4 regions of the Marinobacter apostichopi genome follow, and region 1 is predicted to be linked to each of the others. Evidence: predicted binding sites of a transcription regulator. Region 1 holds the regulator's gene; each other region holds the start of a gene.
What was found. Region 1 encodes LexA, which represses DNA repair genes until DNA is damaged. Its sites were predicted from a motif close to CTGTNTNNNNANACAG; they were not measured.
Positions count from the first base shown of each region.

Region 1 (7,880 bases):
CGGCAACTCTTGATGAGTTGGCGGCATTGATCGGAGATGAGTCCAACGAGGTCTCGCAGTTAAGACAACTGGCAGGTCAGGCCAACAGCTGGTGGAACCATCTTGACCAACTGACAGCATCTCAGAGTCGGCCACCGGCCACCCGCAAATCGGTGTCTGCGGACAACATTATTGCGGTGTCTGCCGATACCGGGCCCGACCGTTCCACTGACGCCCTGCGCCAGACTCTGAACGACATGAAAATTTTTGCCGATGCCCTGGAAGAACAGCACAGCGAGTGGTAACCAACCGCTGGCACCCCAGGCCTCACTAATTGAAAGGTTTAACGAATGTCACCGTCATTTTTTGAAATCGTACAACTGAGCAACGGCGACTATGCATTGCGCCGCATTGACGACGATAGCGCACCGCTTGTGAAGATCTCTTTTTCCGACGAAGCACGGGAAATGATGGAAGACCGGGATATGAACGTAGCCAAGGCAATGATCGCAGCCGGTATTGAAGCGGTTGGCAACGTCGCCCACGACATTGACTGGGAAGACGATGAACTTGAGGCGGCCGAGCCTCAACCTTCCTACACCCTGCACTGAAACTTCTTTTCAGGCGTAGCTATTCAGCTCCTGCTACGCCGCTTTGGCCGGCCTCGTAATCCGAGGCCGGCTACATCTCCCGAACAGCGTGGCTTCAGCGCTGCCGAAGCACCACACCATGACTGTTACCAGTCGCTGACGCCCTTTGCAGGGCCTCAAACGCAGGCTTTGCAAGCTTCCGGCTCCACAGCACCACCGCGTGACAGGTTCCGGCACTGAGTGCCCGCTCGGCCAGCTCTTGCGCTGAGTGGTCAGCAGTGGATCTCAGTACCAGCAACTCACCGGTTACAATACCGTGCATGGTTTGCCACTTGCTCACCAACGCCTGCGGTGGATCGATCCAGGCCAGCCAACGGCGCTCCTGATTGAGTTGGGTCAACATCGGCAGCAAGAGCTGGAAGTTTTCAACCTGCCCTTCCGGCAGAATGATCTCGGTCACATTCCCAGTCACCGCAGGCTCGGCTTTCTCGGTTCGGCGACGGGCGCGTATCACAGAACGTCGCTCAGCGGCCGCAGAGGGCGGGACCGCACGAGACAGAGCACCGTGCTGATAAGCCATATTCTGATTGAAGCTCAATTGTTCCATGATTCACCCGCTTTCCGACTTTCTGTGGCAATCCGACAGGATCAGTGCAGATCCGACTTGCGGATCACACCCACTCCCAACCCTTCGATAAACAGCTGCTGCTCGGTAAGATCCACCTCAATGGGCGCAAACTCATCGTTTTCCGCAATTAGGTAGACCTTCGACCCTTCCTTACGGAAGCGCTTGACCGTCACTTCTTCTTCTCCTACCCGGGCCACCACTACCTGGCCGTTATGCACATCCTGAGTCCGGTGCACCGCCAGCAAATCGCCATCGAGAATACCGATGTCCTTCATGCTCATGCCCCGCACCCGCAGCAGGTAATCAGCCGATGGTGAAAAGAAGCTGGGTTGGAGCGTGACGTGATCTTCAATGTGCTCCTGGGCAAGGATTGGACTACCCGCAGCCACCTGACCAATAACCGGCAAACCCAGATCTTCCTCTGCTTCCGGCAACCGGATACCGCGACTGGCACCGGGTACCATTTCGATGGCCCCCTTGCGGGCCAGGGCACGCAAATGCTCTTCGGCGGCGTTAGCCGAGCGAAACCCGAGCTCTGCGGCAATTTCCGCACGGGTCGGCGGATAACCCGTTTCGTCCAGATAGCGCCGGATAATGTCCAGCACCTGAGATTGCCTTGCTGTTAGCTTCATTGAGCTACTCCATTGCACGTCCATTACATGGATCCCGGAACTGGCGACCTTCTGCCAGCCCTGTTTTTATATACAGTAAAATGACTATATACAGTGTTTTATCCAGTGTAAAGCCTGACATCGGATTTTCTATCGCGTGCGGAACCCTTAACGTAATGGCGAGTGTGGTATGGTAATTCCACCAATACTACCGTGCTAGGGAGCGCTATGACTCAATCCAGTGACTGCAAGATGCCAGACATTATGAACACCGAGGGCGGCGACGAACGCCGCGTCGGGATTGAGATCGAATTGTCCGGGCTCGGCTACGATGCACTGGTAAAACTGGTGGCACGCTGCCTCGACACTGAACCCAAGCTTGATTCCCGCTATGTAACCAAGCTGGCAACAGACCTGGGTGACTTCACCATTGAACTGGATTCCGACCCGATCAAGGATCTGGATCTGGCCGATCAGCGCCTGCCTGATTCCATCCGCGAGCTGGGCGGCCAGGCCATGGAAGTGATCGACGCCGCCGCCGAGCGCATCGTGCCACTTGAGATCATCAGCCCACCGGTGCCATTTTCCCACGTGACCCGGGTGGAAGCGCTGATGGAGACACTGCGCGAGGAAGGTGCACTGGGTAGTCGGGAAGCAATCTATTACGCTTTCGGCCTGCAGCTGAATCCGGAGCTTCCGGACCTGGAGCCGAATACGCTGGTGCGCTATTTCCAGGCCTTTGCGGTTCTGTATGACTGGCTAAAATCTCGCCACCAGCTGGATATCAGCCGGAAGTTCACCACCTACATTGAACCCTGGAGCAGCAAATACGTCGAGCTGTTGATGAAGGACGACTACAACCCGGATCAGGCGCAGTTGATGCGGGATTATCTGGATTCCAATCCGACCCGGAACCGGGCGCTTGACCTGTTGCCGCTGTTCGCCCACCTGGACGATGAGTTGCTCAGTGAGTACGTGGTCGATCCGCGGATCAAGAGCCGCCCCACACTGCATTACCGGCTGCCCGACTGCGACATCGATAACCCGTCGTGGCACTTTTCCAGTGTCTGGAACGACTGGGTGGTCCTGGAACAGATCGCCGGCAACGCCTCCCATCTGGCCGAGCTGCGTGCGCTCTACCGGGAGAGCGGCAAGATCAACCTGCACAACCTGACTCACAGCTGGCTAGAGACCACTACCGAGTGGTTGGAAAGCAGAGGTTATGTCTGAGCGCAAGGAAATGGACAGCGAAATTCCAGGACTTACCATTGGCATCAGCGGCCCGGCTCGGAAAGGAACTGCCCAGCGCCTGATCAGCCTGGGTTTGCGCATGCATGGGGCCCGCACCCATTACATTCGTCCGGGCTCCAACACCAACGTAACGCTGCTGGATGGTCTGGTTCTGTCCGGCGGTACCCACGTGCATCCGGAACGCTACGGCCAGCAGCCACAGGTAACGGCCCACTACGACCAGCAGCGCGACGCCACCGACCGGCGGCTGCTGGAAGAGGCTGAACGCATTGGTATTCCGGTACTGGGCATCTGTCGCGGCGCCCAGTTTATCAACGTGTTCCACGGTGGTTCCCTATGCCAGAACGTCACTCCTCTGCGGGTAAATACGCGGCATCGACCACTGCTGTTGCCCATGCAGACGGTGCGCCTGGTTACCCCTAGCCGGCTTGGGCGCCTGATGCAGTCCTCGGTAATCGGAGCCAATCGCATCCACAGTCAGGCCATCAAACGGCTGGGCAAAAATCTCCAGGTGGTTGCCCTCGACAACGATCATTTTGTGCAGGCCATTGAAAACACCCACCAGCAGTGGCTGATGGGTGTGCAGTGGCATCCGGAGTACCTGCTTTACCACAGCGGCCATCGTCGTATTTTTCAGGAGTTTGTTCAGGCCGCCCTGAACTTCAAGCTGAGTCGCCTGGAACCGGAAACCGAAGAGTCCGGGCTCGAATTGCGTTCACAGGAGGGATAATCGATGAACCCAAAGACCTGCCTACGACTGCTCTGCACCCCACTGGCCTTTATACCGGTCTTTTTACCGGCACTCGCCCTGGCCGGCGAAGTGTCACTGAAAGGAGAAGGCAGCGTACGCTATCAGCCCGACAGCGCCCGACTGCAATTTACCGCCAGCGCTGAACATGAACTGCCGCAGAAGGCCACCGAACAGGTCGCCACGCTCATGGGTCAGTGGCGCGAGGCCATCGACGAATACCAGGCCCGGCTTCAGGACTATTCCGACGCGAATGTGAATCTGTACAGCCGAACCCTGCCGCCCAGAGACCGCGATGAAGAGCCCCGGACCCGTGCCGTGGCCTCACAGACGGTCTCGTTCCAGATCAACGATCTTGCCCTGCTCAACCCCCTACTTGAACAGGCCCAATCCATCGGCCTGACCTATCACCTCGGACCGAACCAGTTTTTCCACTCAGACGAAGACGGGCTGGAGCGCCAGGCCCTGGCCAATGCCATCGCCGATGCTCGTTCGCGCTGCGACTTCGTGGCCGAACAGCTGCAACAGAGCTGCGGCGAGGTGGTTTCGATCAACGTGGATGGCGGTTTCCGGCCCATGCCCATGAGGATGGCAGAGGCCAAGGGTAGCGCCGACACCGTGACCAACGTGGGTGTCCGGGAGGTCACCGCCACGGTCAACGCCACCTTCAAGCTGAACTGAATTCAGAAATCCCGGGTGTAGAAGATATCCAGGGAGGCGGCCAGGCCACTGGCCGCCTCCAGATAAAAATACCGGCCCAGATCATAACGCAGAGCCACGGTGGTGATCGGCTCGAACACCCCGACCCCGTAACGGACACTGAGTTCCTCGGTCAGGTAGCCACTGGCCACCACTGAGGTCTGCTCGCCGCTGCCCTCCGCCTCAAGTGTCAGCCGATCAATACCAAACTCTTCCCCCAGCTTCCCGGTCACTTTATTCGCCTGAGTCAGCCCCAGAGAAATGGCGGCACCACTCATCTGACCTTCATCGCCCCGACTTTCCGGTGCGCGTCCGAGAATGATGTAGGACAGAGCGTCGGTCTGGGGCATATCCGGCGTCGAAAACACCTCGGTAGTGGGCGACTGCACCGGTCCGCTCAATCGAATACCCGCCACCACCGTGTCCACGGTGCGCACAGCTTCAATGTTCAGATAAGGCTGGGTCAGATTGCCGACAAACAGGATGCGGGCGGTACGCAGCTCCAGTTCCTGGCCAAACTTCTCGTACGTGCCGTTAACCAGCCTCAGGGTGCCCCGGGTGTCCAGGTTGTTGCCAATCCGCAGCGTGCCCTCAAGATCGCCAGTTACGCCAAAGGCATCAAAGGTGACCCGGTCTTCGCCGACGACTACAGTGACATTCATATCCAGGTTCTTGATAACCGGCTCTTCCCGCTCCACCCCGACGATCACTTCGTCCTCGGAGACGGTAATCGCCTGCTCCGGCAGCCCTCTGATTTCAATGCTGCCGCGGGGCACGCCCACTTCACCGGCAACCCGGAGTTCGCCGCGCTGGAATCCAATGGTGAGATCGGGCGCCAACTCAACCTGGGCATAGGGCTCGAGGCTGAACGGAATCCGATCACCGGATATCCTCACCTGCCCTTCCGGAGCATCCGCCCAGTCCACCGACCCTTCCAGGGTGATCTCACTGCGGTCATTACTGCGAATTTTGCCACTGATGTCCGCTGAGTATCCGTTCAATGCCAGACTGATCGCCACGTCCTCAAGCGGAATTGGCAAGGTCGGGTCGACGACACGCCCATTGGTCAGATCTAGCTGGCCGTTCACCGCCGGCTTCATTAGCGGTCCGGACAAGGTGCCCTGGCCATCAATCTGGCCGGACACCTCTTCCAGGCCGGCAAAAATACCGGCCAGGGAAATATCCAGTCCTGTCAGACTGTACTGTCCTACCAACTCCCGCTTCGCCGATCTGGGATCGACAGCTACCTGTGCTGACAACTCCCCCAGTTTCGGCCCGGCGAGCTGAACGTCGAGATCAGCCCGGTCCGGCTTCAGCGTTAAAACAGTAACAAAACGATCGTAACTGAGAGGCTCCCACTGCTCTTCGACCTGAACCTCAAACTCCCCACTGCCGGCATCGATCCTGATCTGACCGGCTGGGCCACTGTCAGGCAGGGTAACGTCAATTTCGCCATTCAGCCGACCTTGCCAGCGCAGACGCTCTGGCAGCAGGGGATCCAGGGCCGTAGCGGGGAAATTGTTAATCCGATAGGCCAGGTCAGGCGTCGGAAGAAGGGTCTGATCGTCGGCGCAAACAGTACTTTGCTGCCAACGCCAGCAATGCTGACCCACCGTAAGCTCACCTTTTCCTGCCGCCTTGTAGGCCAAGGCCGCCGGGCTTTGCAGAGTCCAGCGCTGATCATGATCTGGAATTTCGATCAGCCCCTCTGCGAGCGCACCCTGCCAGGCGGTCCAGGTGTCACCGTCAAAACCACCCCTAAACAGCACGCGAACCGACGCATCGGCATGCTCAAGCAGGGCTTCCAACCGATGCTCGTCCCGGGTTCCCGAGACGGCAATATCCAGCGACTCCAGAGTCTGCCCAGAGGCCGCGACTTCTTTCGCCCGAATGGTCGTATTGATCCGGAGACCGGGTTTCACCGCGGCATCGACGTCCAGATTGGCGACGGTCACAGTGTCTTGCCAGGCCAGCTTTTTCGCGCTGGCGGTTAAGGTTCCGGAGGGATCGTCAGGCGTACCGGCAACATTCAGCTCCGCATTCAACTGGCCGGCCAGGCCGTCCAGAAGGTCGCCGGGAGCCGGCAACGCCAGGTTAAACTCGCCACGCAACCGATCGCCCCAGGCCCCGGAACCCACCAGTTCGTTCTCGCCAACCGACACCTGAAGCGCAGAGACCTCCCAATTCCCGGATGAGGTATCCAGGGTACCGCTGGCACTTGCCGGCTTGTCCTGCCATTGCCCGCCTAGATCCCAGCGGGCCTCAATCAGCGGAATGGTGCCTTCCCGGACCTGACCCTCAGTTTTGATATCGCCGCTGAGGCTAGCACTGAGGGCCGGGAGCCAATAACCGGGGTTGAAATCGTCAAGTTTCAGCGCCGCCTGCCAGGACACCGGGCCAGCGAATGCCACCTTACCCTTGCCGGCCACCGATCCCGCCTCCGTCTTTACCTGGAGGTCGGTCAGTGTGACCTTTTCCAGGTCACCGTCCACGTCCGACGACAGTGTTGCCTTGCCTTGAGGACCGTCCACATCCGCCTCGACACTGGCCTGATACTGGCCATTCGACCAGCTCACCGAGCCATCCACCCGATTCAGCGCAACAGCGGGTTTCTCGATATCGGGCAGCAACGAGTACCAGGGGAAACGGCTAAGTGCCAGTTCAGCTCTGGCCTCCAGTCCGTCCCGCCAGCTCACCTGTCCGCGCACACTCGCCTGCCCTTCTCCTTCCGAAGTGCGGGTGGATAGCACCAGATTCACGTCGGTGGCGGATTCGGTGTCGACTTTGCCGGACAGAGAAAGCGAGATCGGCCCTTCAGAGCCTGGCAGGGTCGCCTCACCTCGGGTCTGGAATCCTGAAGCCAGACTGCCATCGGCCGCCACAAACCAGTCCTTCAGCACCAGGGTATCGGGCACCGAATCCATGGCCCTGAACTGTTTTGACGTGATGCGGAGGCGGGCCGGCAGGGTTGTATCCAGCGGTGCAACCTCACCTTCCAGCGTGGCATCCAGATAGCCACGGCTTTGTCCCGAGATCCTGAGATCCCGAGCACTGCCGCTCAGATTCAGGTCGACCGCCCAGCGATCACCGGATGGTGGCGGCAGGGTCGCTTGCACATTGAGGTCTACAGGCCAGTCTCGACGTGTAGTCACCCGGCCGGAGGCAGTGACCTTATAGTCACCGAGTTGGTAAAGCCCGCTTTCCAGTTGCCAGTCCGCGCCTGAGCCGCCGGCCGACAACTCCAGACGATCCCAGACCCGGCTGCCATTCAGGCTGAACGGTCCCAGATTAACGTCCCCTACGCGGACCCCCACCGGCAACTCCAGCGCCGGCAACTCTATCTCTTGGGTGGGCTCTTCAGTCTCGGACGAGGG
Region 1 covers NZ_AP028070.1:2,502,466-2,510,345, forward strand. Annotated here, with positions in the region: gene QUE89_RS11485 (DUF6586 family protein) at 1-284, shown strand, start outside; gene QUE89_RS11490 (hypothetical protein) at 330-590, shown strand; gene QUE89_RS11495 (cell division inhibitor SulA) at 685-1,176, opposite strand; gene lexA (transcriptional repressor LexA) at 1,218-1,829, opposite strand; gene QUE89_RS11505 (amidoligase family protein) at 2,037-3,038, shown strand; gene QUE89_RS11510 (gamma-glutamyl-gamma-aminobutyrate hydrolase family protein) at 3,031-3,789, shown strand; gene QUE89_RS11515 (SIMPL domain-containing protein) at 3,793-4,488, shown strand; gene QUE89_RS11520 (translocation/assembly module TamB domain-containing protein) at 4,491-7,880, opposite strand, start outside.

Region 2 (7,880 bases), 990 kb from region 1:
TAGTTGGTCCGCCTCACCGGCGGAGAAGCCGGCGGCTACCATGGCGAGTTTGATGACCTGTTCCTGAAAGATGGGTACGCCCAGTGTGCGCTCGAGTACTTTGCGGATGGCGTCGTTGGGGTAGTCCACCGGTTCCAGTCCGTGCTTTCGGCGCAGGTAGGGGTGCACCATGTCGCCCTGAATAGGGCCGGGGCGAACGATGGCCACTTCGATCACCAGGTCGTAATAGGTTTCCGGTTTTAGTCTTGGCAGCATGTTGATCTGGGCGCGGGATTCCACCTGAAATACGCCGATGCTGTCACCTTTCTGGAGCATGTCGTAGGTGGCGCGGTCTTCCAGGGGGATGTCCTGCATCTGGAACGGGTGGCCTTTCTGGTCGCTGATCAGTTCTAGGGCCTTGCGGATGGCGGAGAGCATGCCCAGGGCGAGTACATCCACTTTCATCAGGCCCAGGCTTTCCAGGTCGTCTTTGTCCCACTGGATCACGGTGCGGTCGGCCATGGCGGCGTTTTCCACCGGCACCAGTTCGGCCAGCGGGCCGGAGCTGATGACAAAGCCGCCCACGTGCTGGGACAGGTGGCGGGGAAAGCCGAGCAGGGTGTTAACCAGGGTGAAGAACTGGTCCGCCACCTTGGGGTTTCGGGTCAGGCGTTTGTCGAGTACTTGTTGGCGCCAGCCGGTGGCTTGGTCGCGCCAGTCGATGCCTTCCAGCAATTGTTCTACCTGGGCCGGGTCAAAGCCCAGGGCCTTGCCGACATCACGGATGGCGCTGCGGGGGCGGTAGCGGATGACTGTCGCCGCCAGTGCTGCCCGTTCCCGGCTGTAGCGCCGGTAAATGTACTGGATGACTTCTTCCCGGCGTTCGTGTTCAAAGTCCACGTCGATATCGGGGGGCTCGTCGCGGTCTTTCGAGATAAAGCGTTCGAACAGCAGCTCGACCCGGGCCGGGTTTACTTCGGTGATGCCCAGGCAGTAACACACCGCCGAGTTGGCGGCCGAGCCCCGGCCCTGGCAGAGAATGTCCCGGCTGCGGGCGAAGGCGACGATGTCGTGAATGGTGAGGAAGTAGTGTTCGTACTTCATCTCCGAGATCAGATCCAGCTCCTTGCGGATCAGGGCCTGCACGGTCAGAGGCGTGTCCTCCGGGTAACGGCGGCGTTCGCCTTCGCGGGTGAGGCGTTTCAGGTAGGCGGCCGGGGTTTCTGCCTCGGGCACCAGGTCCGGTGGGTATTCGTAGCGCAGGCTGCCGGGTTGGAAGGTGCACTGGTCGGCAATTCGCCGGGTTTCCCGTAGCCAGGTGTCTGGAAACAGCCGTTGCAGCACCGGTGCCGGGCGCAGGTAGCGTTCGCCATTCTGGAACAGGCAGTGGCCGGCCTGTTCCAGGTTGGTGTGATTGCGCAGGGCGGTGAGCACGTCCTGCAGGGGCTGGCGTTCCCGGCTGTGCATGTGCACCTCGCCGGTGGCGGTGATCGGGCAGCGCAACTGGTCGGCCAGCCAGCGGGCCCGGGCCAGTTGCTGTTCTTCGCCGGATTCCAGGGTGCGGGCGGCAGCGATCCACAATCTTGGGTCAAACAGGCGTTGCAGCCATTCGCCACAGGCCAGGGCCTGATCGGCGTCGGCTTCGGCCAGGGTGGGCGGTAACCACAGGCACAGGCAGTCATCCAGCGCGTGAGTTTCAACGTCCCGGAAGAACAGCTGATATTGGCCTTTTTCGGCCCGGCGCCGGCCGGTGGTGATCAGCTGACACAGCTGGCCGTAGCCTCGGCGGGTGCGGGCCAGCAGAATGAACCGGGGCAGGCTGGCGCCGGGTGGGGCATCTTCGAGTTCAAACCAGCTGCCGGTAATCAGTTTTACCGGGCTGTCTTTCAGGGCAGCCCAGGCCCGGGGGATGCCGGCCACCGAGCAGGCGTCGGTGATGGCCAATGCGGCATAGCCCAGTTCCGCCGCCCGTTCGGCCAGCTCGTGGGGATGTGAGGCGCCGGTCAGGAAGGTGAAGTTGCTGAAGCAGAACAGCTCAGCGTAGACAGACCCGGTCATCAGCCAAACCATCCATGCACGAACCAGCCTTCCCGGATATCCCGGAACACCCAGGCCAGCTGGCCGCTGCTGAGTTGGGCAATGTAATAGTCCCGGTGCACCCGCTGGCCGTCCCACCAGCCACCGCTGATGCGTTCCGGGCCGGCAAACCAGGCGATGGGTGCTTCCGTGAGTGGTTGCGGCCCCTGCAGTAACCACAGCGGGCGTCGGGGCAGTTGGTTAGCCGTGGTGCCTGCTGGCCGGTTGTTGCGCTGTACCCCGGAGGCGCTCCAGGCCCGTTCCGGACGGTGGTCTGCCTGGGGCGACAGCTGTTGCAGGGCCTGATCGCCAAGCCGGGCCTGCAGTCGGCTCATCAGGGTGTGCCAGGCTTCGTTCAGATCCTGGGTTTCGCCCAGCAGATCCTGGCCGGTGTCGGCTTCCCGGCCCAGAAAGCGTTTTACGGATAACTGCAGTGAGACCACCGGTGCCCGCAACGGCTGCTGCTCAAACCGCAGGCGCACCAGATTCAGGAACGCATCAGCCCGGTGCTCAGGGCCTGAGGTTCGGATACGAATACGGGTGGGTTCTTCGTGCCGGTGCCGGAGTGCCAGCAACAGGCTGTCGGTTTCCTGCTGGCGCCAGCACAGATCTTCTTCCAGTTCCGCCAGTATGCGCTGCAGTGGGAACAACAGCCCCTGGGACAACTCTATCTCCTGCACAAAATCCGCCTGCTGCCGGAAGTGGTGCGGCGGTTGCCAGGGCGCTTGTGGGTCTGGCCGGGTGCCCTGGATCTTCTGAACCCGGGCCAGGGTTTCCGGCGACAGCCGGCGCGCCAGATCGGCCGCGGGCAGGGCAAAGACTTCTCCCAGGGTGTTCAGCCCAAGCCGTTGCAGGCGGGTGCAGGTGCGGGCATCAAACTCGGCCGCCAACAGCGGCATCTGGCTCAGGGTGCGTTGAATGTGGCCTTTGTCATCGGTGCATTCACCTTTGCCTGCACGGGCAATCAGGCGGGCGGCCAGGGGCGTGTGGCCAAGGCCGGGCCAGGCGGTAAGCTGGCGTTCGTCCAAGGCCTGTTCCACGGTTTGCCAGGCTGCGGGCAGGCCGCCATAAAGCCGTTTCAGGCTGCCGATTTCCGCCATCAGGCCATCCGGTGGTACCAGCACGATGTGGGCGGCATAGCGGTACAGCCAGCGGGCCTGATCTTCCAGAATCCGGGCTTCCTGCTGCTGGTCTGCACGCACGGTGCCCAGCTCCGGCACCAGGCTGAGGGCGGTTTTCAGACGCATGCCCGCATGCACGCCCTGGTCCCGGGCTTCCGGGCAGGCCTGTATTACCTTTTGTCCGGAGCCTTCGACAATCACCAGTGCGTCCGCTTCCTCGCGGGTGCGGCGAATGTGGTCCAGCAGCAGGTGCGGGAAGTGCAGATACAACCAGAGCATCGCGATATTACCGGGTAGAGGCGGGCCAGGGTCCCTGAACTACTCGGGGAGCCTCATGGAAGGTCAGGTCAGCTCGCTGCGCCATGGCCAGGGCACAGCGTTGGCCGGGCCAGCTGCCCCGGCGCTTCACGATGTTGATCTTCAGCTCCTGGTTGTCGCCCGGCTCCAGTTCCAGGCGCAGGGCCGCGGGTGAATTCTGGTCGGCATAGCGGCGCTCGCGAAAGAGTACACACACGTTGCTGCCGGCTTCCGCCGCCAACTGCAGCCGCCGGATATCCCGGGACGCCAGCTTGCCGGGCCAGGCCATTACCAGGCCGGTAACCGGCGAGCGCAGGCAGTTTTCCAGCGTCCACAGGAAATCACCGGCCTCGTCGGTGTGGATCATGACTACCTGATCCAGGTTCACGCCTTCCCGGGCCAGCGCCGGGGCATAGGGCATGTGTGGCGGATTCAGCCAAAACACGGTTTTTCCGCTGTGGGACAGCCGTTGCATCAAGGGCAGCAACAGGTGCAGCTCGCCGATGCCGGAGTTATCCAGCAGACACTCGCTCAACGCCCCCCGGGGCCAGCCGATGCCACCAAGCTGGTTGTCCAGGATCTGGTAGCCGGTTGGTTCCGCCGCTTGGCTGGTTGGCCGGTGCTGGTGCCCCTGCCAGACACGGGCATCCTGCATCAGCGTGTTCAGAAGTTCGCTCATGGGAAAAGTCTCAAACACTGTTTAAATATACAGTATTCTGAATAGGGGCAGATTTCAAGGTATGGGTGAGGGGAGCTGTAGGAGGATGGGTTAGGGAGGAGGGGTGTGTGGATCGCTGTCAGGTGAAATCCAGTTTCAGGCTTCAATTTGTAAAACTGATTTTCATATATTCGATATAGACTTTTTATTTTTGCGTCTAGTTAAAACCCCCTTCTATAATCGCCTGATGGTGTTGTAGGTTTACACTCTTGCAGCGTAACCAGCTGGATATTCATAACCATAAAAAGGAAAACGACATGTTGAAGCGCCGGATTCTCCTGGCTACCACAGCCGCCGCCCTGTTGTTCAGTGCTGCGGCCACCGCCCAATACAAAGATGAATACACCGTTTCCACCGTGCTGCCATCCGCGTTCCCCTGGGGGCAGGCTGCCGACAAATGGGTTGAGCTGGTTCGGGAGCGCTCAGACGGGCGCATCAACATGAAGATTTACAGCAACTCCCAGCTGGTGTCCGGGGACCAGACCAAGGAATTTTCAGCCATGCGTTCGGGCCTGATCGACATGGCGGTTGGCTCTACCATCAACTGGTCTCCCCAGGTGCCGGAGCTGAACCTGTTCTCCCTGCCGTTCCTGATGCCGGATTACGAAGCCATCGATGCCATCACCCAGGGTGAGGCCGGCGAGGCCATTTTCGCAGCGATCAAAAAGCGCGGTGTTACCCCGCTGGCGTGGGGCGAGAACGGTTTTCGGGAGCTGTCCAACTCCAAACGCAAGATTACCGCTCCTGAAGATGTTGAAGGCCTGAAAATTCGCGTGGTGGGTTCCCCGCTGTTCCAGGATACCTTCACGACACTGGGCGCAAACCCGACTCAAATGAGCTGGGCCGATGCCAAGCCTGCGCTGACCACCGGCGCCGTTGATGGCCAGGAGAACCCAATCTCAGTATTCGACGTGGCTCGTATTGATCAGGTGGGGCAGGAGCATCTCACTCTGTGGCATTACATGGCCGACCCGCTGGTATTCGCGGTGAGCAACCGGGTATGGAGCCAGTTCAAACCGGAAGACCAGGCTTTGCTCAAGCAGGCAGCCATTGATGCCGGCCAGTGGGAAATTGAAAAATCCCGTGGCGAACTGGAAGCGACCCTGGCGGCTATCAAAGAGCGTGGTGTGCAGGTGGTTGAACTGAGCCCGGAGCAACACGCCGCTTTTGTTGAGGCGACCCGTCCTGTGTACGACAAGTGGACCGACCGCATTGGTGAAGAGCTGGTAGAACAGGCCCAGGAAGCTGTAGCTAACCGCTAATCCCTAACACCAGGCTCTGTCTGTTAAAGCACCTGTCGGCTGACGGGTGCTGCTATTCAATCCGGAGTTTTCATGTCTGCTCGCCCCCCGAAGTTCAGGCCTGATGCCTGGCTGGCCGCCCTGGCTTTGATTGGAATTTGTGTCATCAGTTTGGGCAACGTCATTGTCCGTTACACGACCGATGCCTCGTTTGCCTTTACCGAAGAGTATTCCGTGTTCCTGCTGGTAGTGCTGACCTTTGCCGGTGCTGCGGTTGCCGCCCGCCACAACCAGCACATTCGTATCGAGCTGATTGAAGACGTCCTGTCACCATCCTTAAAGAAAGCCGTGTTTGTGCTGCAGTGGCTGGCCGGGGTCACCGTGATGGGCATCACCGTGTGGTACGGCAGCAAGTTTGCGCTGGAGGAGTATCAGTGGGAGTCGCTGTCGCCGGGGCTGGGATTGCCAAACTGGATCTACGTGATCTGGCTGCCGGTGTTGTCGCTGGCCATCATCATCCGGATGACTCAGAACCTCATTGATCGCCTGCGCGGCAAGGTTGATCCGGAGGTTGTCCATGAGTCCTGATCTGCTACTGATAGGCAGCTTTCTGCTGGCGCTGTTACTGGGTGTGCCGGTTGCGATCGCCCTTGGCCTGGGCGGCGTGGTGGGCATTCTGGCGGGCCTGTCACCGGACATGCTGGCAACGCTGGGCACCAACACCTACAACAGCGTGGCCAAATACCCGCTGATCGCGATCCCGTTGTTTATCCTCACCGGGCTTATTTTCGAGCGGGCCGGGGTGGCAGCCAGCCTGGTGCGCTTTGCCCAGGCCATCATTGGTCCCCGCCATGGCGGGCTGACCGTGGTTGCTGTGCTGGTCTGCCTGATCATGGGTGGCATGAGTGGTTCGGGCCCGGCGGACGCAGCTGCCGTGGCCATGGTGATGTTGCCGAGCATGCGCAAGGCCGGCTACCCGCAACCGTTTTCTGCGACCCTGATTGCGGCATCGTCTTCAACCGCCATACTGATTCCGCCGTCCATTGCGCTGATCCTCTATTCAATTGTAGTGCCGGGTGTAGACCTGCGCGCATTGTTTGCTGCCGGAGTATTCCCCGGCATTCTGGCCGGTTTGTCTCTGCTGGTGCCGGCCCTGTTTCTGGCCCGCAAGTACCGCTGGGAAGACCCGAAAGACTCTGAAAGGCCACCGTTCTGGCCCAGCTTCAAGGCGGCGTTGCCGGCGCTGTTTGCCCCGGTGATCATTCTGGGGGGGCTGCGGTCCGGGCTGTTCACCCCTACAGAGGCCGCCGTGGTGGCGGTGACTTACGGGGTGATCGTAGGCTGCCTGGTGTATCGCAACCTGAGCATTCGCAACCTGTTTGACCTGATCACCGATGCCGCCGTGACCTCCGGTGTGGTCATGCTGATCATCGCATTGGCTGGTATCTTCGCCTGGGCTGGAACTACCCTGGGTACCTTCCAACATCTGGCTGATGCCTTGCTGTCGCTGTCCGATAACGGTTGGGTGTTGTTGGGACTGGTGATGGTGCTGGTACTGATCGCCGGCATGCTGTTGGATGCGGTATCGATCTACCTCATCCTGATTCCCATTGTGCTGCCGCTGATGAACCACTTTGGCTGGAACCCGGTGTGGTTTGGCATCCTGCTGGCCATGAACATTGCCATCGGCCAGTTCACCCCTCCCGTGGCCGTCAACCTGATGGTGACCACCCGCATTGCCAATATCCGGCTGGAACACACCCTGGGCTGGGCTCTGGTGTTCATCGCCGCCATGGGCGTTAGCTTACTGCTGGTGATGCTGTTGCCAGGGATTGCCTTGTGGCTACCGGACAAGCTCGGGTTTGTGGTGGGGCAGTGGTAGACCTGATGAGGTGAAAGCGAAGTCGCGGCAGGGTGGGCTTGATAATGTGCGCCTTGGCACCCACGCTAGTAACACAGTTATCAACCAGGGAGGTTGGCCATGAGCGAGTTGACCCAACAACACTGCGAAGCCTGCAATAAAGATGCACCCAAGGTGACCAGCGCCGAGAAACAAACGCTGCACAAGGACATCCCGGACTGGAAGATCGTAGAGGCCGATGGGGAAGAGCAACTGCACAAGGTGTTCAAGCTCAAGAACTTCGCCCAGGCCCAGGCCTTCACCAATAAAGTGGGTGACCTGGCCGAAGCGGAAGACCATCACCCTGCCATTCTGTTGGAATACGGCAAGGTGACCGTGAGCTGGTGGACCCATGCCATTGGCGGCCTGCATCGCAATGACTTCATCATGGCGGCGAAGACCGACGCAGCATACAACGCCATGCAATAATCTGCCGTGGCGGAGCTGAGTCTCCGCCACCTCAATCCTTCCTTAACCCCAGCCATCAGCAACAGGACGAGCCATGGTTGAACACTGCACTGATAGCCCTCTTGTACTGAAGTTCGGCC
Region 2 covers NZ_AP028070.1:1,510,221-1,518,100, forward strand. Annotated here, with positions in the region: gene QUE89_RS06920 (error-prone DNA polymerase) at 1-2,037, opposite strand, end outside; gene QUE89_RS06925 (Y-family DNA polymerase) at 2,037-3,455, opposite strand; gene imuA (translesion DNA synthesis-associated protein ImuA) at 3,463-4,152, opposite strand; gene QUE89_RS06935 (DctP family TRAP transporter solute-binding subunit) at 4,449-5,453, shown strand; gene QUE89_RS06940 (TRAP transporter small permease) at 5,526-6,020, shown strand; gene QUE89_RS06945 (TRAP transporter large permease) at 6,010-7,314, shown strand; gene QUE89_RS06950 (4a-hydroxytetrahydrobiopterin dehydratase) at 7,414-7,761, shown strand; gene QUE89_RS06955 (YrhK family protein) at 7,835-7,880, shown strand, end outside.
Region 2: the regulator LexA is predicted to act here: its motif matches at 4,170-4,185, upstream of imuA (translesion DNA synthesis-associated protein ImuA).

Region 3 (7,880 bases), 1.3 Mb from region 1:
CTTCAGCGCCTGCTCCACCGCGCTCGGCTCCAGGCTGGCAAACATATCGCCCTGCATGACCGGGTCATTGGCTTGTGTGATCGGTTCGGCTGGGCGCTCCGCCTCGTTGCTGGTAGCGACCGGTGAGCGGGTAGGTGAAGGTGTTGTACTACCTTCAAGGTGCGCCAGCTGACCCTTGGCGTTGCGGATCACGTCCTGGGGTACACCCGCCAATTTTGCCACCTGCAAACCGTAACTCTGACTGGCAGGGCCATCGTGAACGTTGTGCAGGAACACAATGCTGTCATCGTGCTCGGTGGCGGTCAGGTGCACATTCACCGCGTGCTGGAGATCGTCGGCCAGCTGGGTGAGTTCGAAATAGTGCGTGGCGAACAGGGTGTAGCAGCGAATGTTCTTGGCCAGGTGCTCGGCGGTGGCCCAGGCCAGTGACAAGCCGTCGAAGGTACTGGTGCCGCGACCCACTTCGTCCATCAGCACCAGGCTGAATTCGGTGGCGTTGTGGAGGATGTTGGCGGTTTCAGTCATCTCCACCATGAACGTAGAACGGCCACCGGCAATGTCATCCGAAGAGCCCATGCGGGTAAAGATCCGGTCTACCGGCCCCAGTACTGCCCGGTTTGCGGGTACAAAGCTGCCGGTGTAGGCCAGCAGGGCAATCAGCGCGGCCTGGCGCATGTAGGTGGACTTACCGCCCATGTTCGGGCCGGTGATCACCAGCATGCGTCGCTCGGTGTCCATTAGCAGGTCGTTGGGCACAAAGGGTTCGTCCAGCAGTTGCTCCACCACCGGGTGCCGGCCTTCCTCAATGTCGAACCCGGGTTTTTCGCTGAACTCGGGCGCGGCAAAACGCAGGGAGGTCGCCCGCTCGGCAAAGTTGCTGAGCACGTCCATTTCCGCCAGGGCCTGGGCCGCATCCTGTAGCGGGGCCAGTTCCGCAGCCACGGTTTCCAACACCTCGTCGTACAGACCCTTCTCACGGGCCAGTGCGCGACTCTTGGCGCTCAGTGCTTTGTCTTCGAATTCCTTCAGTTCCGGGGTGATAAACCGCTCGGCGTTTTTCAGGGTTTGGCGCCGGATGTAATCCACCGGGGCCTGATCCGATTGGGCCCGGCTGATTTCAATGTAATAGCCGTGCACGCGGTTGTAGCCGACTTTCAGGGTGCTGATGCCGGTACGTTCCCGTTCCCGGATTTCCACGTCCAGCAGATATTGGCCGGCGTTCTCGCTGATGTTCCGGAGTTCATCCAGTTCTTCATCGAAGTGCTCACGAATCACTCCGCCTTCGCGGATGACCACCGGTGGGTTGTCGATGATGGCGCGTTCGAGCAGGTTGGCCAGTTCCGGGTATTCGCTAATCTCAGTTGCCAGTTTTACGATGTGGTGCGAATTGACCGGCTTTAGTGTTTCCTGCAGCTTTGGCAACGCCTGGAAGGCATCGCGCAGTCGCGCAAGATCCCGGGGGCGGGCCGAGCGCAGGGCAACCCGTGCGAGTACTCGCTCAATGTCGCCGACTGCTTTCAGCAAGTCGTGCACGGGTTCGTAGTGAAAGCCGTCGAGCAAGGCCGACACCGCCTGCTGGCGTTGCGTCACGGTGTCGATATCGCGCAGCGGACGGTTCAGCCAGCGCCGAAGCTCACGGCCACCCATGGAGGTGGCGGTGCGATCCATTACCCAGGCCAGGGTGTGCAGGTGACCGCCCATCAGGTTGGTGTCGATTTCCAGATTGCGGCGGCTGGCAGCATCCATAATCACCGCCTCGTCCCGGCGCTCCCGCGTCAGCTTGCGGATATGGGGCAGGGCGGTGCGCTGGGTTTCTTTGGCGTACTGGAGCAGGCAGCCCGCCGCGCAGATGGCCAGGGTCAGGTCTTCGCAGCCAAAGCCGGTCAGGTCCCGGACCTGCAGTTGGTGGGTAATGACCCGGCGTGCGGTGTCGGATTCAAACAGCCAGGGGCCCTGGCGCCGAATGCCGGTGAAGCCTTCCAGCACGTCTTCGTACGGGAAATCCTCGCTGATAAGTATCTCCGCCGGGCGCACGCGCTGGAGTTCACCCTGAAGGGCTTCCAGGTCGTCGAGTTCAGAGACGGCAAAGCGACCACTGGAGATGTCCAGCGAGGCAAAACCGAATTGCTCGTGGTGGCTGTAGATGGCCACCAACAGGTTGTCGCGGCGGTCCTCAAGGTAGGCGTCGTCGCTCAGTGTGCCGGGGGTGACGATCCGCACAACCTGGCGGTCCACCGGCCCCTTGCTGGTGGCCGGGTCGCCAATCTGCTCGCAAATGGCGATGGATTGACCTGCCCGAACCAGCCGTGCAATGTATCCCTCAGACGAGTGAAACGGGATACCGGCCATGGGAATGGGGTTGCCCCCAGACTGGCCTCGGGCGGTCAAGGTGATGTCCATCAACTCGGCGGCTTTCTTGGCGTCCTCGTAGAACAGCTCGTAGAAATCCCCCATCCGGTAGAACACCAGTTCATTGGGGTGCTGACCCTTGATCTTGAGGTACTGCTGCATCATGGGCGTGTGCTTGGAAAGATCGGTCTGAGCTGCTGACATGGACGGGTCCGGATTGCCTTGCTTTGGATGAAGGCGTGAATTGTAAGAAAATAACGCTTCGGATGAAATGAAGGAGGTCATTATGACGGCCACGGATCAGGAACTTTTTGACGCCGGCGAAGGGCTCGGCGAACTGCTCAAGCGCCAGGAACGCATGATTGCCACGGCTGAGAGCTGCACTGGCGGTTGGGTCGCCAAGGCTCTGACCGACAAGGATGGCTCGTCCAGCTACGTACTGGGTGGTTTGGTGACCTACAGCAATGAGGCCAAGGAGGCATTGTTGGGGGTTACCCGGAAATCGCTTGATGAGCACGGTGCCGTTAGTGAGCCCGTGGTGCGGGAGATGGTGGCCGGTGCCCTGGCTGCTACCGGAGCTCAGGTAGCCATTGCGATCAGCGGTGTGGCTGGCCCGGGTGGAGGCAGCGAGGAAAAACCGGTGGGCACCGTCTGGTTTGCCTGGGGGTGCGATCCGGCGTCCACGGAAGCGGTAGTGAGGCACTTTGAAGGCGACCGGGACCAGGTTCGGCGACAGGCCGTTCTCTTTGCCCTGGAGGGAGTCCGGGAGTATCTGGAGGCGCTCGAATCAGCCTGAGAGCGAGGCACCGCACCGGGGTGCTGAGTTTCGCTGAGGAAGGGGTTGGTCTACTCTTCCGGTTATGTTTTAATACTGTTCAAATATACAGGGAATTTGCAGTGTTCTACTGTGCGAATTCCCGACTCCTTATTTCACGACTGGCATTGAGTAGTTCCGGTCGTCATGGCGACAGAGGGTTTTGCACTGATGGAAGACAACCGCAAGAAAGCACTTAACGCAGCATTGGGCCAGATTGAGCGTCAGTTTGGTAAAGGCGCTGTGATGAAAATGGGTGATCAGCCCCGCGAGGCGATTCCTGCGGTTTCCACCGGTTCCCTGGGGCTGGACGTTGCTCTCGGCATTGGTGGCCTGCCATACGGTCGTATCTGTGAAATCTATGGTCCTGAAAGTTCCGGTAAAACCACGCTGACCCTTCAGGTCATCGCTGAAGCGCAGAAGCAGGGTAAGACCTGTGCGTTTGTGGACGCCGAGCATGCCCTGGATCCGGTCTACGCCGAAAAGCTGGGCGTAAACGTGGACGATCTGCTGGTTTCCCAGCCGGACACCGGCGAGCAGGCGCTGGAAATTTCCGACATGCTGGTTCGCTCCAATGCAGTAGACGTGATCATTGTCGACTCCGTGGCCGCGCTGACGCCGAAAGCGGAAATCGAAGGCGAGATGGGTGACAGCCACGTTGGCCTGCAGGCCCGCCTGATGTCCCAGGCGCTACGGAAGCTGACCGGTAACGTAAAGCACGCCAACTGCCTGTTGATTTTCATCAACCAGATTCGTATGAAGATTGGCGTGATGTTTGGCAGCCCGGAAACGACCACCGGTGGTAACGCACTGAAATTCTACTCGTCTGTACGCCTGGATATCCGTCGTATTGGCGCGGTGAAAGACGGTGACGAGGTTGTCGGCAACGAAACCCGTGTGAAAGTGGTCAAGAACAAGGTTTCGCCGCCGTTCCGTCAGGCCGAGTTCCAGATCATGTACGGCAAGGGCATCTACCACATGGCCGAAGTGCTCGACATGGGCGTGAAAGAAGGCTTCGTAGATAAGTCTGGCGCCTGGTACGCGTACAACGGCGACAAGATCGGCCAGGGCAAGGCCAACGCCTGCAAGTTCCTGGAAGAGAACATGGACATGGCGACCGAAATCGAAGCCAAGGTCCGTGACAAGCTGATGCCCAAGCCGGAGAAGAAAGAGAAGGTGGCTGAGGCAGAGACTGAAGCTAACGGTGAGCTGCTTTAACTGAGTTAACCGACATTGGTGCTTTAACCGAAACCAGGGGAGGGCTATGGCTGACACAAAGCGACTGCTGATTGTTGCCCATGCGCCTTCCCCGAATACCCTTAAACTCCGGGATGCGGTGTTTCAGGGCGCCAGCCACGACGATATCGAGAATGTCGAAGTGACGGTTCGCGCGCCACTGGAGGCCGGGCCGGAGGATGTACTCGCCTGCGACGCCATCATCCTGGGCACCACCGAAAACCTCGGCTATATGAGCGGGGCGCTGAAGGACTTCTTCGACCGCAGTTATTACCCCTGCCTTGAGAAAACCCAGGGCCTGCCCTTTGCCTACTATATCCGCGCCGGCCAGGACGGCACCGGAACCCACCGTGCCATCGAAAGCATCACCACGGGTCTGCGCTGGCGGCGCATTCAGGATCCGTTAATCTGCCGTGGTGAATTCCAGGCTGGTTTCGAGGATCAGTGTCAGGAGCTAGGGCTTTACGTGGCGGCGAGTCTCGATGCGGGGCTCATCTAGCCGGAGCGGTTAAATGAGACTGCTAGCTGGCGAACCGGCTGTATAGCCCTTCAATCCGGGACAGGGCATTGTCCACGGTGCGTGAATAGCCTTTCTTGTCCAGGCAGTAACTGAACTGCACACTGACCCGGTAACCCGTTTGAAACGGCTGACACTCCACCACCTTGGCACCAACCCGGGATTCCCGGATGTATTTGCCGGCGAAGTCCATGAACAGCCGGGCGCCGGGCTCCACCGGCCTCGGGCAAAGCACGGCCATGCCGTAGCGGTTCAGGTCGAGACAGGTCACGGGAGTCGTCTGCTTGCCCCGGCCAAAGAAGCCGCGCTCCCTTAAATGAACCTGAAGGCAAGATGCTGGATAGCGATCTTTGATTCTGCGATCTGTTGAATCACTCGTCATAGAAAAGCGTCCATTGCGTGTCTTGTCTTTTTTATTGGCCGGTTAACCACGGCTTGGGGATAACCGGGAAGGGAAGTTTAGTTCCAGTGCGGTTGTCTGAAAAATGACCGATTGCAAAACTGTGAACTGGGTGGCACTTCGGTAAGGGCTTGCCATGGCGACAGAAATCTTTGGCACACACGCGACAGGGGCCGCTCCAGAATCTACAATGACCGGCCAATGATTCAACCGTTACAGGACCGCACCTTGAAGTCACTGTCTCTGCACCAGCTATACAAAGCCTGTGTTCTGAAAGAGTTACCGTTTAAAACGACCCGGCAATTGAAGCCCCTGGCCGAGATTGTCGGGCAGAATCGGGCCCAGGAAGCCGTGCGTTTTGCGCTCGCCATGCCCCATGGTGGTTACAACGTCTACGCCGTCGGACGAAACGGGCTGGGTAAGCGAACCATGATGCTGCGTTATCTTGAGCATCATGTGGACACCAAGCAGAAGAGCCATGACTGGTGCTACGTGGCGAATTTTGAGGAGCCCCGGGTTCCCCGCCTGCTGCAGTTGCCTGCCGGAAAAGGCACTCAGCTGAAGCAGGATATGGAAAAGCTGATGGCCCGTTTGGTCAAGGTAATTCCGCAAACCTTCGACAGCGACAGCTTCCTTGAGCGTTCTGAGCAGCTCAAGAATGAGTACGCAAAAATGCAGGAGGATGAGCTGGAGAAAGTGGCGGCTCAGGCCAAGCGCAAGAAGGTCAGCCTGACGGTATCGACACCTGGTGGCTATCGCCTGGTGGCGATGAATGGTGAAGAGCCCCACACTGCGGAATCTTTCCAGGCGCTGACTGATGCGCAGCGCGACAAGTTTGAGGATTCCATCAACCGGCTCGAAAAGAAGCTGCGGGCGGCCCTACGCAAGCTGGCGGACTGGGAGCAAGAATACGCAGACAAACAGCAGGCCCTGAATACCGAGACGCTGGAAGGTATTTCCGGGCATCAGATCGACGAGTTAAAAGAGAAATACAGTGACCTTCCGGACGTGGTGTCTTTTTTTGAAGCGGTACGCAAGGATCTGGCTGAAAACCTGGACATCTTCCTGGATGACGACGACGAGCAGGCGGCCATCGCCTATGCCTCCCTCGACAAGAAGATGCCCCGTCGTTACCTGGTGAACACGCTGGTACACCAGAAAACCAATGAAGTGCCGGTGGTGGTGGAAGACAACCCCAACTACCACAACCTGTTTGGCTACGTGGAAAATGTCACCTACAAGGGCACGGTGTTTACCGACTTCTCCTTGATCCGGCCTGGCAGCCTGCATCGTGCCAACGGCGGTTATCTGCTTATGGACGCGATCAAAGTGCTGGAGCAGCCCTACGTCTGGGATGGCCTGAAGCGAGCGCTGCGTTCCAAGTCCATCCAGATCAATTCCCTGGAGCGGGAGCTGACCCTGTCAGGCACTATCTCCATTGAGCCGGAGGCGGTTCCCCTGGACGTTAAAATTGTCCTGTTCGGTGATCGTGAGACCTGGATGCTGCTGCAAGAGTACGATTCCGAATTTGCAGAGCTGTTCCGGATTACCGCTGATTTCGAAAACGAAATGTACCGGTCGGACGACAGCCAGCTTCTGTACGCCAAGTTCATAGCCAGCCTGGTTAGCGAGAAAGAGCTTCTGCATTGCTCCAATAAGGCCGTTGCCCGGGTGATTGAGCACAGTGCCCGTATGGCCGAGCATCAGGACCGTTTGTCCCTGCACGCGGCCGATATCGCCAATTTGCTGCGGGAATCCGATTATTGGGCCCGTCAGGCCGGTGCCAAGCTGATTCAGGACACCCACGTTGAGCGGGCCCTGGAAAGCGCGAAATACCGCAGCAGCCGTATTCGCGACCAGTTCTACGATTCCATTCGCGATGGCTCGACGCTGGTGACCACTCACGGCACCTGTGTCGGCCAGGTTAATGCGCTCTCGGTGCTGTCGACTGGCGGTTTCGAATTCGGCTTGTCCAACCGTGTCACCGCGACCTGCTACTATGGAGATGGCGCGGTGATGGATATCGAGCGCGACGTCAAACTGGGCGGCAACATTCACTCCAAGGGCGTGATGATCCTCAGCTCATGGCTGGCCTCGCACTTTGCGGTTACTGATCCCATGCACCTGTCTGCCAGCCTGACGTTTGAGCAGAATTATGGCGAGGTGGATGGCGACAGTGCTTCCCTGGCAGAGCTCTGCGCCCTGATCTCGTCATTGGCGGAGATTCCGGTGCGCCAGGATCTGGCGATTACCGGGTCGGTAAACCAGTTTGGTGAGGTTCAGCCGATTGGCGGGGTAAACGAGAAAGTGGAAGGCTTCTATACCACCTGCCAGCTCAAGGATGGCCTGACCGGCACCCAAGGCGTGATTGTGCCCAGCACTAACGTTCAGAATCTGATGCTGGACAGCGAAGTGGTTCAGGCCGCTCGCGAGGGTAAGTTTGCGGTGTACGCTGTCAGCCGTCTGGAAGAAGCGGTTACCTTGCTGCTGGGCATGCCTGCGGGCAAAGCCGACGACAAGGGCAGGTACCCGAAGCAGAGCGTTTTTGGCATTATTCAGCAAAG
Region 3 covers NZ_AP028070.1:1,230,807-1,238,686, forward strand. Annotated here, with positions in the region: gene mutS (DNA mismatch repair protein MutS) at 1-2,553, opposite strand, end outside; gene QUE89_RS05690 (CinA family protein) at 2,636-3,145, shown strand; gene recA (recombinase RecA) at 3,335-4,381, shown strand; gene QUE89_RS05700 (flavodoxin family protein) at 4,428-4,898, shown strand; gene QUE89_RS05705 (PilZ domain-containing protein) at 4,921-5,187, opposite strand; gene QUE89_RS05710 (Lon protease family protein) at 5,545-7,880, shown strand, end outside.
Region 3: the regulator LexA is predicted to act here: its motif matches at 3,221-3,236, upstream of recA (recombinase RecA).

Region 4 (7,880 bases), 680 kb from region 1:
GCCAGCAACTGGTGACCGAGGCAGATACCGAACACCGGAATCTCAGTTTCCAGCACTTCCTTAATGGCCTTGATGGCGTAGTCGCAGGGCTCGGGGTCGCCGGGGCCGTTGGACAGGAAGACGCCATCGGGGTTCATCGCCAGCACGTCTGCGGCCGGCGTTTGAGCCGGAACCACCGTGATATCGCAACCGCGGGAAGCGAGCATGCGCAGGATGTTGAACTTGACACCGTAATCGTAGGCCACAACTTTGAACCGGGCTTCGCCGCGCTCGCCGTAGCCGTTATCCAGCGTCCATTCGCTCTGCGTCCAGTTCCAGATTTTCTCTGAGGTGACTTCCTTGGCCAGGTCCATACCCTTCAGCCCCGGGAACGCCTTGGCCAGTTCCAGCGCACGTTCGGCGGTGGCACCGGCACCGGCAAGCACAGCGCCATTCTGGGAACCTTTGTCCCGGAGAATGCGGGTCAGGCGTCGGGTATCGATGTCGGCAATGCCGACAATGTTGTTGGCTCGGAGGTACTCATCCAGGCTGCCGGTGCTGCGCCAGTTACTGGCCATCAACGGCAGATCGCGAATGATCAGGCCGGCAGCCTGAACCCGGTCGGATTCCACATCCTCTTCATTCACACCGGTGTTGCCGATGTGTGGATAGGTCAGGGTTACGATCTGGCGAGAATAGGACGGATCAGTCAGGATTTCCTGGTAGCCGGTCATGGCGGTGTTGAACACTACCTCACCGCTGGTTTCTCCATCAGCGCCAATGGCAGTGCCATAGAACAGGCTTCCGTCTGCGAGTGCTAGGATTGCGGGTGTGCTCAAGGCTTGTATCCTCATCGAGTGGCGTATCGGTTCGTCACGAACAGGAACGCAAGCGCAAATTCAGGTCGCAAAAAAGCGAGAGGGAGTCAAAACTCCGTCCCGCTTTTTGTTGTCCGGGAACGACTTAGGCGCTCCGGGCATTTTTAAAACCACGCTTGGTGCAGTTAAACCGCCTTATTGTAAAAAAAGTGCGGCTTTCTGTCCATGTATAATCACCGGCCAGCTCAAATGCCAGGGCCTGCATTCACGCTTACTTCAGTGACAGCACGTCCTGCATGTCGTACAGGCCGGCCGGCTTGTCCGCCAACCACAATGCCGCACGCATGGCGCCCTTGGCAAACGTCATCCGGCTGCTGGCCTTGTGCGTCACCTCAATGCGCTCACCCTCGGTGGCGAACAGCACGGTGTGATCACCCACCACATCGCCGGCGCGGATGGTCTCAAAGCCAATTTCCTTACGCGTACGCTCACCGGTAAAGCCTTCACGGCCGTACACGGCGCACTCCTTCAGATCGCGCCCGAGTGCATCGGCAACCACTTCACCCATGCGCAGCGCGGTACCGGAGGGGGCATCCTTCTTATGGCGGTGATGGGCCTCGATGATTTCGACATCGTAGTCGTCACCCAGGGTTGCCGCCGCAGTCTGAAGCAGGTTCAGCACCACGTTAACACCAACACTCATGTTGGGCGCAAACACCACAGGCGCCGACTCAGCGGCCAGCGCCAGCTGCTGCTTTTCAGCCTCTGACAATCCGGTGGTACCGACCACCAGCATCTTGCCGTTAGTCTTGCAGAACTCGGCGTTGGCCAGGGTCAGATCCGGGAAGGTGAAATCGATGAGCACATCGAAATCCGCTGTCACGTCTTCCAGGGTACCGGCCAACCGGATTCCGGTCTTGCCAATACCCGAAAGCTCGCCGGCATCGGCGCCCACCAGACTGCTGCCTGGCTCGACCACGGCCGCACCCAGCTCCAGTCCCTCGGTACCGTCAACGGCTTCGATCAACACCTTACCCATGCGCCCGGCGGCGCCGATGATTGCTACCCTCATGATCACACTTCCCTTTAATCCGCCGTCAGAATTTCATCTCGTCGAAGAAGCTTTTAACACCTTCGAACCAGGAGGTCTTCTTCGGAGCATGCTGATTGCCGTCGCCGCCGTCCAGCGTTTGCTGGAACTCGTCGAGCAGATCCTTCTGACGCTTGGTCAAATTGACCGGCGTTTCGACCATCACCCGGCACAACAGATCACCGGACGGACCACCGCGCACCGGGCTCACACCCTTGTTGCGCAAACGGAACAGCTTGCCGGTCTGGGTTTCTGCCGGGATCTTCAGCTTGACCCGACCATCCAGGGTCGGCACTTCCAACTCACCACCGAGCGCGGCATCAACGATGCTGATGGGAACCTCGCAGTAAAGGTTGCGACCGTCACGGGTAAAGATCGAATGCTCGCGCACCGCAATCTGCACGTACAGGTCGCCCGGAGGACCACCGTCCATACCCATTTCGCCCTCACCAGACAAACGGATACGATCACCGGTATCAACACCCGGCGGCACTTTCACAGACAGCGTCTTTTCTTCCTGAACCCGGCCTTGTCCATGACAGGATTTGCACGGATTCTTGATGATCTGGCCAGAACCCCGGCACGTCGGGCACGCCTGCTGCACGGTGAAGAAACCCTGCTGCATACGCACCTGGCCCATACCCTTACAGGTACCACAGGCTTCCGGCGTTGAGCCTCTTTCCGCACCACTGCCGTCGCAGGTATCGCACTCGCGGTGACCCGGGATCTTGATCTCTACGGTCTTGCCGCGAACAGCCTCTTCCAGGTCCAGCTCCAGCGTGTAACGCAGATCTGCACCACGGGAGGTCCGGCCACGACCACCGCCGCCACCGAAGATGTCACCAAACACATCCCCGAAGATGTCGGAGAAGCTGGAACCACCGCCACCGCCGCCGAAGCCGCCACCGGCCTGGCCATCAACGCCGGCGTGACCGAACTGGTCGTAGGCGGCGCGTTTCGAGTCGTCGGCCAGAATCTCGTAAGCTTCGCTGGCCTCTTTGAACTTGTTCTCGGCGTCGGTGTCGTCCGGGTTACGGTCGGGGTGATACTTCATCGCGAGCTTGCGATAGGCTCGCTTGACTTCCTTCTCGTCCGCATCCCGGGAAATACCGAGAATGTCGTAATAATCGCGCTTGGCCATGCTTTAAAACCCTGTTTTTTAAACGCGGAAAACGCGGGGGACTCCCCCGCGTTTTCCAACTGCCTGATGTACGTCAGATTTACCGCTTGCCGTCGTCTTTGACTTCTTCAAACTCGGCATCAACGGCGTCGTCAGACTGCTGGCCTTGGGCTTCTTCCTGCCCTTCGGCCTGCTCTGCCTGATCCGCGTACATCTTCTGAGCCAGCTCAGAAGAGACTTCGGTCAGCTTCTGGGTCTTGGCTTCGATGTCGTCCTTGTCGGACCCGGTCAGGGCTTCTTCCAGCTCTTTGATGGACGCTTCGATAGACTCTTTCTCGCTGTCGCTGACCTTGTCGCCTGCCTCAGTCAGAGTCTTACGAACCGCGTGCACCATGGCGTCGCCCTGGTTACGGGTCTGTACCAGTTCTTCGAACTTGCGATCTTCCTCGGCATTGGCCTCGGCGTCCTGCACCATCTTGTCGATCTCATCGTCGTTCAGACCGGAAGAGGCCTTGATCACGATGGACTGCTCTTTGCCAGTCGCCTTGTCTTTCGCCGACACGTTCAGGATACCGTTGGCATCGATGTCGAAGGTAACTTCGATCTGCGGCACACCGCGCGCTGCCGGCGGGATGTCGGCCAGATCGAAACGGCCCAGCGACTTGTTCTGCGTCGCTTGCTTACGCTCACCCTGAACCACGTGGATGGTAACCGCTGTCTGGTTGTCATCCGCAGTGGAGAACGTCTGCGACTTCTTGGTCGGGATCGTGGTGTTCTTGTCGATCAGCGGAGTAGCTACGCCACCCATGGTTTCGATACCCAGGGTCAGCGGAGTCACGTCCAGCAGCAGCACGTCTTTCACGTCGCCAGACAGAACGGCGGCCTGGATGGCAGCACCCATGGCAACGGCTTCGTCCGGGTTAACGTCTTTACGAGCTTCTTTGCCGAAGAACTCTTTAACTTTTTCCTGAACCAGCGGCATACGGGTCTGACCACCGACCAGGATAACCTCGTCGATTTCACCAGCCTTCATGCCCGCATCCTGCAGAGCAACTTTACACGGCTCCAGGCTGCGCTGAACCAGGTCTTCTACCAGCGACTCAAGCTTGGCGCGAGTCAGTTTGACGTTCATGTGCTTCGGACCGCTGGCATCAGCAGTCACGTACGGCAGATTCACGTCGGTCTGCTGGCTGCTGGACAGCTCGATCTTGGCCTTCTCACCAGCTTCCTTCAGACGCTGCATGGCCAGGGAGTCGCCACGCAGGTCGATGCCGCTGTCTTTCTTGAACTGGTCGGCGAGGTATTCGATGATTTTCATATCGAAGTCTTCACCACCCAGGAAGGTGTCACCGTTGGTGGCCAGTACTTCGAACTGGTGCTCGCCATCAACGTCAGCGATTTCAATGATGGACAGGTCGAAGGTACCGCCGCCCAGGTCATAAACCGCTACAGTGCGATCGCCGCTCTTCTTGTCCAGGCCATAGGCCAGGGCTGCTGCAGTCGGCTCGTTGATGATCCGCTTCACTTCCAGACCAGCAATCTTACCGGCATCTTTGGTGGCCTGACGCTGGCTGTCGTTGAAGTAAGCCGGCACGGTGATAACCGCCTCGGTTACTTTCTCGCCCAGGTAATCTTCTGCAGTCTTCTTCATCTTCTTCAGAACTTCTGCAGAAACCTGCGGCGGGGCCATCTTCTCGCCCTTCACCTCAACCCAGGCGTCGCCGTTGTCGGCCTTGGCAATCTTGTACGGCACCATCTTGATGTCTTTCTGAACCACGTCGTCTTCAAAACGACGACCGATCAGACGCTTGATGGCGTACAGGGTGTTGTGCGGGTTGGTCACTGCCTGACGCTTGGCAGACTGACCTACCAGGGTTTCGCCATCGTCGGTGTAAGCGATGATCGAAGGTGTAGTGCGATCACCCTCGGCATTTTCAATGACCTTTACCTTGTCACCATCCATGATGGCCACGCAGGAGTTTGTGGTTCCCAGATCGATACCAATAATCTTGCTCATTGAATCACTCCAATTCTTCTGAATGCTTTCCCGGGGAAATCACCCCGGCTTTGACCATTTACTGGCTATATTGGCGCTTTAATCAGCTTTTCAAGCCTGCTCATCAATTTTTGGTGCGTCTTCTGCCTTAGCAACGACCACCATGGCCGGACGGACAACGCGGCCATTCAACAGGTAGCCCTTCTGCACCACGGCTACGATACTGTTCGGCTCTGCGTCCGGTGACGGCACCATGGACATGGCCTCGTGCTGCTGTGGATCGAACGGCTCACCTACCGGGTTAAGCTGCTCGACGTTGAACTTGCCAAGGCTGTTCATGAACAGGTTAAGGGTCATCTCAACGCCCTCGCGAATGGACGCCACCAGCTCACCGGCATCCTCACTACCTTCGGTACTCTCAACGGCCTTCTCAAGGCTATCAGCAACAGGCAGCAGCTCTTTCACGAACTTCTCAAGGGCGAACTTGTGAGCCTTTTCAACGTCGATTTCGGCACGACGGCGCACGTTCTGCATCTCGGCCTGGGAGCGCAACACCTGCTCTTGCGCTTCCTTAACCTGGGCTCTCAATGCGTCCACTTCAGACTCTTCACCTTCCACAACCTCGCTTTCGGCCTGTGCTTCCTCGGCCGCAGCTTCAGTTGCTTCCTTCAGCTCGTCTTCAACCTGTTCGTTGCGGTTCTCGTCGTTGCTCATGAGCTCTCCTGCTAGCTATCCGGTGGCCGATCACGGGACGGCCAATTGAACATGGCTTCCGACCGCAGCGAGCCGGAAAAATATAGATGCGATCCGATATGGGGCCCCGCTCGCAGGTTTCAACCACCCCACCCTTCAATCCGGAAGATTTTCAGGGCTACACAGTTTGCAAACAGCAAAAACCCTGTATATATTTACAGTCACTGTATATACCAACAGTAGTCGGCAGGCACCCAACATCGGGCAGGGCCATGCCAGCATTTCGAAGGACGCGGAGGTTACCTGCATGCTCACACAGCTGACAGTTTCCAATTACGCCATTGCCGAACGGGTCGAGCTCCAGTTCAGCAAAGGCATGACAGCACTGACCGGTGAAACCGGCGCCGGCAAATCCATCGTCCTGGATGCCCTGGGGCTGGCAATGGGCGGCCGGGCAGACGCCGGCGCCGTACGCCATGGCGCCAAGCGTGCAGACATCACCGCCACCTTTGACGTAGCCAACATCCCGGAAGCCGCCGACTGGCTGACCTCCCACGAGCTCGATGACGACAACGACTGCATCCTGCGCCGCGTGATCAGCAAAGACGGTCGCTCGCGGGCCTACATCAATGGCCAGCCCTGCCCGCTTGCACACCTGAAAGACCTGGGCGGCGTGTTGATGGATATCCACAGTCAGCATCAGCACCAGTCACTGCTGCGCAAAGAAACCCACCGCAAACTGCTGGACGAATTTGCCGGCGTGGAGCCGCTGGCCGCCGACACCCACGCCGCCTTCAAGGCCTGGAACCAGACCCGCCAGCGCCTGACCGAGCGTCAGCAAAACGCGGACGAAACCGAAGCCAAGCTGCAGCTGTTGCGTTATCAGGTTGAAGAATTAGACCGACTGGCGCTGGAAGATGGCGAGCAGGAGAAACTTGAAGAAGAGCAAGCGCAGCTGAGTCAGGCCGACGCCGTGCTGCACAGCAGCCATCAGGCGGCACTACTGTGCACCGAAGAGGAAACCAGCGCAGCCGGACTGGTACGCCAGGCCCTGCAGCAGCTAGAGCAACTACCGGTGGAAGTGCCTGCACTGGCCGACACCCTGCAAATGCTTAGCGAGGCCCAGATTCAGATCAGCGAAGCCGGCGACAACCTGCGCCGCTTCGTTGACGATTACGAGGCCGACCCGGCCCGACTTGCGGAAGTTGAAGAACGCCTCAGTGCCATTTACCAGATGGCCCGCAAGCACCGGATCGGCCCGGACGAACTGCCTGAACTACACCAGCGACTGAGTGCGGAACTGGCCGAACTGGACGGCGGCGCAGGCAGCCTTGAGCAACTGGAAGCGGAACTGGACAGCCAGCGCGCCACCTTTGATGAACTGGCCACCAAACTGACCGACGCTCGCGAACGCGCCGCCGTGGAACTGGACCAGAGCATTGCCGGAGAACTGGCTCAACTGAGCATGCCCAACATGCAGTTCGTCACTCACCTGAGTCGCAATAAAGGTGATGAACCCGCGCCTCACGGTCAGCAGGATATTGAGTTCCTGGTCAGCGCCAACCCCGGCCAACCAGCACGCTCGCTGGCCAAGGTGGCATCCGGTGGCGAACTGTCACGCATCAGCCTGGCCATTCAGGTGGTGGTCGCGCAGACCTCCACCACACCAACTCTGGTGTTTGACGAAGTGGACGTGGGCATTGGCGGCGGCACCGCCGAAGTGGTTGGCCGACTACTGCGCGCACTGGGCGACAATGGCCAGGTCCTGTGCGTGACTCACTTGCCGCAAGTGGCGGCGCAATGTCACCAGCACCTGTTTGTCAGCAAGTTCACTGAACGGGACGCAACCTTCTCGAAAATCGAGACGCTGGATGATCAAGGCAGAATTGATGAAGTGGCGAGAATGCTGGGCGGGGTTGATATGACCGAGCACACCATTGCGCATGCCCGGGAGATGTTTTCCAAGGGACAGGCAACCCACCACTAGGCCACCAGACACACTATCCCCCTCTCGATCCTGAGAGCTGTTTGGGGCGGGCTAAAACCCGCCCCCTTTTTTTGCATATGAGGTTTTGCTTACGACTTAATCGGCTTTACGTACAGGATCAGGCTGTGATCGACGATCTCGAAGCCATGCTCCTTCGCAATTTTCTGCTGACGCTCTTCGATAATCTCGTCAACAAA
Region 4 covers NZ_AP028070.1:3,185,868-3,193,747, forward strand. Annotated here, with positions in the region: gene carA (glutamine-hydrolyzing carbamoyl-phosphate synthase small subunit) at 1-818, opposite strand, end outside; gene dapB (4-hydroxy-tetrahydrodipicolinate reductase) at 1,069-1,869, opposite strand; gene dnaJ (molecular chaperone DnaJ) at 1,895-3,028, opposite strand; gene dnaK (molecular chaperone DnaK) at 3,108-5,024, opposite strand; gene grpE (nucleotide exchange factor GrpE) at 5,115-5,717, opposite strand; gene recN (DNA repair protein RecN) at 6,004-7,683, shown strand; gene fur (ferric iron uptake transcriptional regulator) at 7,773-7,880, opposite strand, start outside.
Region 4: the regulator LexA is predicted to act here: its motif matches at 5,902-5,917, upstream of recN (DNA repair protein RecN).